Regions from separate parts of the Brevibacillus sp. DP1.3A genome, predicted to be linked through region 3. Evidence: riboswitches for the same ligand, from Rfam matches in the RefSeq annotation. Region 3 holds a riboswitch; each other region holds the start of a gene.
The links. Region 3 has a riboswitch for cobalamin ahead of HP399_RS20750 (ABC transporter substrate-binding protein). Riboswitches for the same ligand answer to the same signal wherever they lie in the genome.

Region 1: it holds a riboswitch for cobalamin, as region 3 does, so the genes downstream of both, metE (5-methyltetrahydropteroyltriglutamate--homocysteine S-methyltransferase) here and HP399_RS20750 (ABC transporter substrate-binding protein) in region 3, are expected to answer to the same signal.
Region 2: it holds a riboswitch for cobalamin, as region 3 does, so the genes downstream of both, HP399_RS05710 (energy-coupling factor ABC transporter permease) here and HP399_RS20750 (ABC transporter substrate-binding protein) in region 3, are expected to answer to the same signal.

What each region holds. Positions count from the first base shown of each region.
Region 1 is NZ_CP085876.1:3,192,924-3,196,200, reverse strand. It holds gene metE (5-methyltetrahydropteroyltriglutamate--homocysteine S-methyltransferase) at 1-1,308, opposite strand, end outside; cobalamin riboswitch at 1,453-1,652, opposite strand; gene nrdF (class 1b ribonucleoside-diphosphate reductase subunit beta) at 1,739-2,689, opposite strand; gene nrdE (class 1b ribonucleoside-diphosphate reductase subunit alpha) at 2,745-3,277, opposite strand, start outside.
Region 2 is NZ_CP085876.1:1,265,515-1,268,791, reverse strand. It holds gene cbiQ (cobalt ECF transporter T component CbiQ) at 1-343, opposite strand, end outside; gene HP399_RS05715 (energy-coupling factor ABC transporter substrate-binding protein) at 340-624, opposite strand; gene HP399_RS05710 (energy-coupling factor ABC transporter permease) at 621-1,385, opposite strand; cobalamin riboswitch at 1,527-1,721, opposite strand; gene HP399_RS05705 (quinone-dependent dihydroorotate dehydrogenase) at 1,855-2,946, opposite strand; gene HP399_RS05700 (GerAB/ArcD/ProY family transporter) at 3,098-3,277, shown strand, end outside.
Region 3 is NZ_CP085876.1:4,556,711-4,559,987, forward strand. It holds gene HP399_RS20745 (FecCD family ABC transporter permease) at 1-609, opposite strand, end outside; gene HP399_RS20750 (ABC transporter substrate-binding protein) at 679-1,698, opposite strand; cobalamin riboswitch at 1,868-2,068, opposite strand; gene HP399_RS20755 (M24 family metallopeptidase) at 2,085-3,176, opposite strand.

The DNA of each region.
Region 1 (3,277 bases), 1.4 Mb from region 3:
GCTTCCGATTGTAGTAGTTGGCAACAGTGGCAACTTCCACGTATTTTGTTGAATCTCTCGACGTTCGAGATAAGGAACACTTCTTTCAAGTTTTGCTGCAGCTATTTGACGTAAAGCATTCTGCACTCCTCGACGATTCCTCGCTGGAGATAATGCCAGCTTCAGCAAGTCCGCTTCATTTTGGGCGATCTCTTTCGAAATGACATACTTACCATATCGGAATCCTTGGACTAAGAGCTGTACTTCCCCCAGTTTTTCGTCGGCAAACGCCAATGCAGGCATGACTTCCTCTGGCAAGTCGCTCTCTGCTTCAACCGTTACAGGTACATGCAACAAACTACTGGACGGCTGCAGCCACAGCTTTTCGAGTGGTACGATCTCGGAAATTTCTTTGATCAGCTCCCACTTCTCCTCAATGGACGCACGCCATATGTTTCGACCGTCGATGATTCCCGCTCCGAGAATCTTGTCTGCTGGAAACCCCTGTGTTTTCAGATTGGTCAGATTGCGCTTCGCTCCGTGTACAAAATCAAGAGCAATTCCTTTTACTGGTAAGGAAATCAGCTCCTCGTACCAATCCACCGCTTCAAAATAGGTTTGCAGCATGCACTGTAGATGTGGTAGTGCTTGACCGATTTGCGCATAGATACGTTTGATGATGGCGCGATCAAGCTCCGATACATCCAGTGCAAATGCAGGCTCATCGATTTGCACCCATTCCACGCCGTGCAGCTCCAACTCGCGGAGAACGTCTATGTAAAGCGGAACGAGTTGATCCACGACGATCTCAAATTCGTTTTTCTCATATCCTTTGGACAATTTGACAAACGTATACGGGCCTACAATGACGGGCTTTCCGATGATGCCAAACTTTTCCTTGGCCTCCAAATATGCTTGGAGAGGCTTATTCTCGGTTATGGCTGGTTGTCGTTCACCGAACTCCGGGACGATATAATGGTAGTTCGTGTTAAACCATTTCGTCATTTCGCTGGCGACAGCTTCCTTCGAACCGCGAGCCATGGCGAAGTATGTGGCTAAAGAAACCGGGCCTCCTTTGTATTCATAACGCTTGGGGACCATTCCAAACATCACAGCCATATCCAGCATGTGATCGTAGTACGTAAAGTCACCCACAGGGATCAGCTCGACCCCTTTTTCCTGCTGACGCAACAGGTTTTGGTGACGGATTTGCTCCATTTGCTGTACCAGGCTTTCCTCATCGATAGTGCCTGCCCAAAATGCTTCCAATGCCTTTTTCCACTCCCGGTTCTTCCCGATCCGTGGATATCCCAAATTGCTGCTTTTCATGAGCTTCCTCTCCATTCTTTATTCGATCTTGACTTGAATCCGCCCAATAAAAAAGGCATCTCCAACGATCAAAAAGAACGTTAGAAATGCCAAATAAGCACTGAGATCACAGCATCCTAACACCTCCCTATCTCCCGTAGGTTAAGCAGTGTCGTCGAAACAGGCAGGTCTCCTGACTTTGGGATCATCATCTGCACATGCCTTCCCAATCCGTTTGGATCAGTGGCTGATAAATGTGCCGACTCCCCTCATACAGTGGCGGGACCGTGTCGGATTCTAACCGACTTCCCTTTTCATCCTTGGTCGATCTTGATAACCAAAGAACCTGTTCCCACTCTTATGAAGTTATCGTGGTTCTGTGAAGTGCCCCAGTAAACTAGCAGGGCAGCATACTGTTCATACAGTAACACAGAATCCATTTTTTGTCATACTAGAATTTAAAATCATCATCGGTCAACGGCTCTACGTTTAGCGTGCGGACATAACCATTTCCTTTTTTCGAGAAGAAGTCATGCTGCTTCGTCTGCGTGCGAATACCGTTCAGTACGATCGGGTTCACTTCTTCCTCCGGGAATAGCGGGTCCAGCCCCAGATTCATCAAAGCCTTGTTCGCATTATAGCGCACGTACACATGAACCTCTTCAGCCAATCCGATTTCCGTATACAACGAAGTCGTATAGGCCTCTTCATTTTCTTGCAGCTCGTGCAAAAGGGCATACAGTTCCTCTTTTGCTGCGGCCTGCTCGACCACACTCAGACCTTGATAGACTTCTTGCGCGAGAACGCCGACATAGAGTCCGTGGATGCTCTCGTCGCGAACAATCAGATCGATAATTTCCCCGCTGCTTGTCATCTTGCCTTGCCCCGCCAAATAGAGCGGATAGAAGAAGCCGCTATAAAACAGATAGCTTTCCAGGAAGACGGACGCTACCATCGCCATGTATAAGTCTTTCGGTTTCTCAATTTCTTGATAGCGTTTCGAGATGAGGGCCGCTTTCTTTTGCAGATGTGGATTGTTTTCTACCCACGAAAAAATACCGTCAATCTCTTCTGTCGATGCCAGCGTTGTAAAAATACTACTGTACGATTTGGCATGGATTTGCTCCATCATGCCCATGAAGGCGAGAACCGCTTTTCTTTGTAGTCCATCGACATGCTCCATGATCTTCGGCATCCCTACTCCACCCTGAACCGTATCTAGCAAGGTGAGACCGCCCAATACTTTTTTATATGTGTCGCGTTCAGTCGCACTGAGCTCCATCCAGGACATCTTGTCATCTGACAGCGGAATCTCATCATCCGTCCAGAACTGCATGATGTTTTGATTCCAAAACGTCATCGTAAAATCGTCGTCCGGCCTGTTCCAATTGACTGCTTTCATATGGCGTTCCTCTTCTCTATTTGCTTGATGCTTTTCCATTTATAAATCGAGTTCACTAAATAGCGCAGCTAATGCACTCTTCTACAGTCAAATGCTTCGTACGGGTATAGTAGAGTGACTTCAGACCTTTTTTCGCTGCGTAAATGTAATAGCGAGCCAGTTCTCTGGTTGAAATATTGCTGTTCACGTGCAGCACAGTCGAAATTCCTTGGTCGATGTGCTCTTGAATTTCGGCAATCAGATCAATCACTTTGAATTGATCGATTACATACGCCGATTTGTAGTAAAAATAGTTTTCCTGCGACAAGTACGGCATCGGGTAATACGTCGTCGAGTTGGCATACGTTCTCGTTTCGATATGCTCAACGATTGGCATCACACTAGAAGTCGCATTCTGAATGTAGGAAATGCTCTGAGTCGGTGCAATTGCCAAACGGTACGCATGGTAAACGCCATGCTTTTGCACCTTTTGTTGTAGTTCCGCCCAATCCTCTGGCGTCGGAATGTGCATTCCTTCAAAGAGAAGCTTTGCTTTTTCCGTCCGCGGGCTGTAATCGTTCGTCAAGTACTTGTTAAAATAAGTGCCTT
Region 2 (3,277 bases), 3.3 Mb from region 3:
CAAATGATGACATAGGCACATAGAGCACATACGAACCCAACTCCCATGCTGCCGCGACCTGGACGTGTACTTCTCCTGCTCTCGCCCCTTCTACCAATAGGGCAGGGAGCCCCGCCACGAAAAACGAGAGCGACACGATCATAAAGGCACAATAGATACGGACAGGAATACGGGCATACACCACTACCCATACCGTCATCCAAACAACGACGGCCATCTGCATCCATACATGTCCCACCAAGACGAGTAGTAACAATACACTCGCCAGCAATAACTTATGAGCTGGCGGCAGACGTTTTAGCCTGCTTTGATAAGAAAGTGAATCAAGCTGCAGACCGTTCATTTTTTCCGCTTATCCAACCGACCTTTGTACAAGCCTACAGCGTAGCCAACCACTCCCGCTCCCAACGCCGCCTGCACCGCAAACAATAGACTCTCCGTCTCTCCCCCTGGTGGTTCTATCAGCGGTTGAAACCACGGTTCGTAATTCGGAGCAATTTCCTTAATCGCTTCCTCCGCTACGCCGTCTGCGCCGCCAAATTCCGAATCCTGCACCAGCAACAGCGGGACAATCGCCAATACGATTACCCCCAAGAGTAAAAGCCAGTTCCATCCTTTTTTCACAGCGATTCCTCCCGTTTGAGCAAACGAAGCTGTGTAAGCTCTTTTGCGTTGTAAGATAACAACCAGTTCCAAACAAGGACAGTCAACAGACCTTCACTGATTGCGAGCGGTACTTGCGTGAATGCAAAAATTCCTGCAAATTTGGCAAACGAGGCCAACACTCCGCCAGATTCAGCTGGAAATGCGAGTGCCAGTTGAATCGAAGTCACCACATAGGTAGCGAGGTCAGCCAAAGCAGCCGCCGCAAAAACAGCCAGACGTTGGCTTCCGTTGACCTTCATGATCATCCGATAGATTCCGTATGCCACCAGTGGTCCTACTACAGCCATGGATACAGCATTTGCCCCTAGCGTAGTCAAACCTCCATGTGCCAAAAGCAAAGCTTGAAACAAGAGCACCATGCTCCCTAACACAGACATCGCAAAAGGCCCAAACATAATGGCGCCAAGCCCCGTTCCAGTCGGATGAGAGCTGCTGCCTGTAACCGAAGGTATTTTTAGTGCAGATAAAACAAACGCAAACGCTCCAGCAACGCCAATAAGGAGCTTCATTTCGGGATGTTCTTTTACAATCTTGTTAATCGAGCGAATTCCAAGCATAAAAAATGGCAAGAAGACAGCCCACCAAAATAAGGCCCAGGACAATGGCAAATACCCTTCCATGATGTGCATCGCATGTCCTGTCTCTGGTTCATTGAGCAAAAAATACAGGACAAAGCCCGCGATCATCAGACAAGTCGATACGAGACGATATCGATTCATGTTCATTCCTCCTTCACTGACTTTCGTTCTTTCCTACAAATAAAAAAATCCCATCCATCAATGGACGAGATGTGCACACAAAACAACAGACTGACTATACAGCCTCATTGCCTCGTATTCACCGCTCCTTTCCGCGAAGGTTCTGTGGTGTGGCTACTAGGTAGGTCTCCTGGCTTCCAGATCCATGCGCTCTTTGTCCTTCCCCATACGAAAATGAGTGGTTTCCTTCTCAAAGAGAGCTCCTTGGTTACAGTGGCGGGACCGCTCGGGACTTTCACCCGATTCCCTGTTACCCTTTATGCGTCACATAAAGGCACCTAACGCCGACAATATGCAATTGACAGACAATTCATGTTTGTCCCACATCATTATACCGGATCACTACATAAATCGGAAGAATATAAGCAAAAACGCATAAGCCAATGACCCACTACAAACGGAGCCATCGACCTATGCGTGCTTGTTCTATCTATTCTTTTGCGTCCACGCCAATTACTTCACTAATATGTTTAAAACCATCGCGCTGCATGAGCTTGAGCAGTTTTTTGTTGATTTGCTTGGCAATACCTGGGCCTTGATAAATCATCCCCGTATACACCTGAACGAGACTGGCTCCTGCTCGGATTTTCGCGTAGGCGTCTTCGCCGTTATAAATGCCTCCGACACCAATGATTGGTACCTTGTCTCCTACTTCTTGATAAATCTCCTTTACCCAAGCGGTGGAACGCTCCGTAAGAGGTCTTCCGCTCAAGCCACCAGCTTCCTCGGCAAATCGATGTCCGGAAACCGCCTCGCGTGACAGTGTCGTATTGGTAGCGATAATTCCGGATATGCCTTCTTCAACAGCAGCGTGAACAACATCGCGCATGTGCTCATCCGACATGTCTGGTGCTACTTTCAGCAATATCGGTTTTTTCTTGATGGCACGCGCTTCCATTTCAGTCGCCTTTTCCCTTACTGCACGCACCAAATGACGCAAGCTCTCTGTTTCCTGCAAGTCACGCAGATTCGGGGTATTCGGAGAGCTGATGTTAATGACGATATAGTGACCGTATGCATAGAGCATGTCCATACATTTGCTATAGTCGATGGCCGCCTCTTCATTCGGCGTTACTTTGTTTTTCCCAATGTTAATCCCAATCGGAACATCTGAGTATGCGTAACCGACCAAATGCTGGGAAGCTAAATACGCACCGTGATTGTTGAAGCCCATCCGGTTAATGACAGCTTGATGTTCCGGCAATCGGAACAAACGCGGCTTCGGATTGCCTGGCTGCCCCTGCGGCGTCAACGTCCCGATTTCCACAAACCCAAAACCAAGAGCACCCAACGCATGATAGACTTCTGCATTTTTATCAAAACCGGCTGCAAGTCCGACTGGATTCGGAAACGTCATTCCCCACAGCTTATTCTCCAACCGCTGGTCTTTTACCTGATAGATCATCTTCAGGATGCTTTTGCCTGGAGCAGAATCCTCCACTAGCCTTAAGGCACCAATTGTCTTTTCATGAATCTCTTCCGCATCTTGCTGGAATAGATATTTTCTTATGAGCTGATACATCGGCTGCACTCCTTACTCCGTTTCTACCTTTTTACCTCATAGTAGAATACCATACTTTTTCGGGAGGATGTAACCTTTATACCTGATACATATTTCCAAGCAAGCAGGCAAATCCTAACAACACCACCACGCACAGGGGGATAAGTCTTTCATGAAAGTGGACGGAAAAATCGGGATTGGTCAAGCCATTATGGTGATGATGCTGACGATCGGCATTACGAACCACGTAACCGTCATCCCCCTCGTACTTAGTAAAGCAGGCAGAGATGCTTGGTTGAGCGTGTTGCTTTCAGGTATCCCCTTTTCCTTCTGGGCGTATCTGCTGTTTGTA
Region 3 (3,277 bases):
GATGACGACAATCATTGTTGGGATCGTCAGGTACTCCCATTTCCCACCAGCCAAACTACCACTTAACCAAAACAGGACCGTCCCAATTCCATGCTCATTTGGCGCTGAAAAAACAAGGAGACTAGTAATGGCCGACAAGATCGCAGATATCGCAATTCCGGCCATGAGCAGGCGTACCGTCGAGTTTTGTCCTCCGATACGGGATAGCGTAAAAATGAGAATGATTGACACAAGGGAGCCTGTAAAAGCGCCAAAGGATAGCGCATACTGCCCGTACATGCTGAATGCTCCGAATATAATCACCGAGGTAGCTCCAACCGAAGCACCTGAAGATACACCTAACACATACGGGTCAGCCAGGGAGTTGCGAACCAACGACTGGATCGCTACTCCCACGACAGATAGACCTGCTCCGACGATCGCCCCCAAAAGTACACGCGGAAAGCGAATATCCCAAATAATCGTTTGCTCCCCTTTGGACCAATCCATCTCAATCCATTGGGTCAATATCGGAATTTTTGATAAGGCGATTTTCCATACCGTTGTCGGCTTAATCTCCACTGATCCCAAGGTAACTGCGAACGTAATGGAGAGGAAGAGTCCGACCAGTAGAGTAATGATGATATAAGGTAACTTGATCTGTTGCAGTGCTATTCCCTCCCTTAAAAGGGGTGTACTCTATTTGAATTTATCCGGGTAGAGTCCTTCCGCCAAAATTTTTAGCGCAATCGGTGCTCGAACGCCTTCAGAAGCCGCAGACAATGGCAATACCATTAGTCGTTGATTTTTAATCGCCGGGATATCCGCCAGTTCTTTTTTTGTCAAAAGGAAATTACGTTTTTGCTCAACGGTTCTATCACCGTAGTCTACGATAATAATCACGTCTGGATTGCGACTCACTACTTGTTCCCAACTAACCTCTGCCCAACCCTTTTGAATGTCATCAAAAATGTTCTTACCGCCAGCAGTCTTGATTAAGGACGTCATGTAGTTGTTGGCTGCTGTGAATGGTTTGTCTTCCCCGTTGTCGTACACGAACACTTTAAGTGGCTCGTCCACCTTGCCAATTTTACTAAGCGTTTGGTCCATTTCACTCTTCATTTTGTTGATCAAATCATCAGCTTTGTCTTCCACACGGAAAATGCGTCCAATATTCGTAATGTCTGCAAACACATCGTCGATTGTCGGGCCAGGCATACTAGATGACGTTTGCAGATACGATTTGATGCCGACTTTTTCCAAATCCTGCATCGATCCTACGCCCTTTTCGCCGAATCCGCTTTTCCATCCGGCGTACACGAAGTCTGGGTTCGCTGCCAGCAGCACTTCTTTCGTAGGATACTTATCAGACAGTACCGGAATCTTGTCGTAATCTGCTTTTAACTCTGGAAGGATTTCATCGTCTAGGTAAGCGGTTCCGACCATTTTATCAGCAAGGCCCAATGTCAACATGATTTCGGTGACGTGTTGGTTCAATGTCACAGCACGCTCAGGTGCTGTTGGATAAGTCATTTCGATACCATTATTGGTGAGTGTTACAGCCTTGCCCTCTGCTGCTGGTGCAGCTGTTTGTTCTGTTTTGGCTGGAGCCTGTGTTGTCGTAGTGGAGCCGCATGCCGAAACCAAAAGCATGGCAGCTGTCATGATACCGAAAGCTAGTCCTTTCATTACTGTATGTGATTTGTTTGCCTTAACCATCTGTAATCCCCTTTTCTCTATGTATATGATGGGTTGAACCAAATCCTCCACAAAAAAAGCACCCCCCATTTCTATCGGGAGGTGCATGACAAACGTAGATATAGCTATAAGCAGGCACAAAGGCGCCCTTTCATAGACTGCTTCCACATCTGCCCCATCCTCGTGGGTCGATTTTAAATGATCGCATGGCAGGTCTCCTGGCTTACGGATCAACACACCCAGCTACCTTCCCATTTTTTGTCTCGCAAAAAACAGTGGCTATACGCTAGGCGCTCCTCGTTACAGTGGCGGGACCGCGCCGGTTTCTCACCGGACTTCCCTTTTAAGCTGACGGCATATGCCATCCAGCACCATTCGATACGTATTCAATTTTTACGATTTATTCATTAGTTGATAGAAGTCAGTTTTTTCGGGAACTGCGTGAGAATTTCAACGCCCGTTTCCGTAACCAATACATCATCTTCAATCCGCACTCCGCCTACACCTGGCAGATAGATGCCCGGCTCGATCGTAAAGACCATCCCTGGACGAAGCACTTCTTGGTTCTGGCTGTGAACAGACGGATATTCATGTACATCCATCCCAAGTCCATGCCCCAGACGGTGCATGAAGTATTCTCCGTAGCCTTTTGCAGTGATGACATCGCGAGCGGTTTTATCCAAATGCGCAAAGGTCACACCCGGACGAATCTCAGCAATTGCCGCTTCGTTGGCAGCCAATACTGTCTCGTAAATTTCTTGAAGCTGGGCACTGATCTCGCCTACAGCAAAGGTACGGGTAATATCGGATACATATCCGTTCGCTGCTACTCCAATATCAAACAAAAGCAAGTCGCCTTCTTGCACCTGGCGCGTTCCTGGTTTCCCGTGTGGCAGTGCCGACTTCTCCCCTGCCAATACCATGGACGTGAAGGATGGACCTTCCGCACCCAAGCGCTTCATCTGGAATTCCAGCTCAGCTACGATTTCCGTCTCGGTCATGCCTGTCTTGACTTTTTTCAGGGTCTCCCGCAAGGAATCCTCGACCAACTGAACAGCATGCTTCAGACGATCCACTTCATCCGCGGATTTGATCAAACGCATTTCACGCAGTGGCTCTTCCACGTCCACATAGCTCGACGCCAGAACAACTTGTCCAAGTGCTTCATAGCGCTCGACAGTCATATGACTTTTCTCAATACCGAGCTTCGTCAAATTCGCTGGTAACACTTGCTTGAGGATTTCATACGGGTTTTGGATATCCGTATGTGTATGGATATCTTGAACGAACGAAGCCTCTGCCGCTGCCTCACGATCAAGAGCAGGTACAATTAAAGAAGGTTTTCCCTCAGCAGGAATAACGAGACCCATAAAACGTTCATGCGGGTCTGTAAAAAATCCGGTCAAATAGTAGACGTGCTTGGGAGAGGTAATCAACACCGCGTTCAGCTCTTGCTCTGTCAAAAACGTGTGGAGCTTCGAAATGCGCTCTTGAAACAACTTCTTCACCCTGCTTTCACCAATTATTCTATTGCGAGAATACCACTTCCCCATCAAAAAAAGAAGACTGCAATTGAAAAATCTACTTCGTATCGGACAAC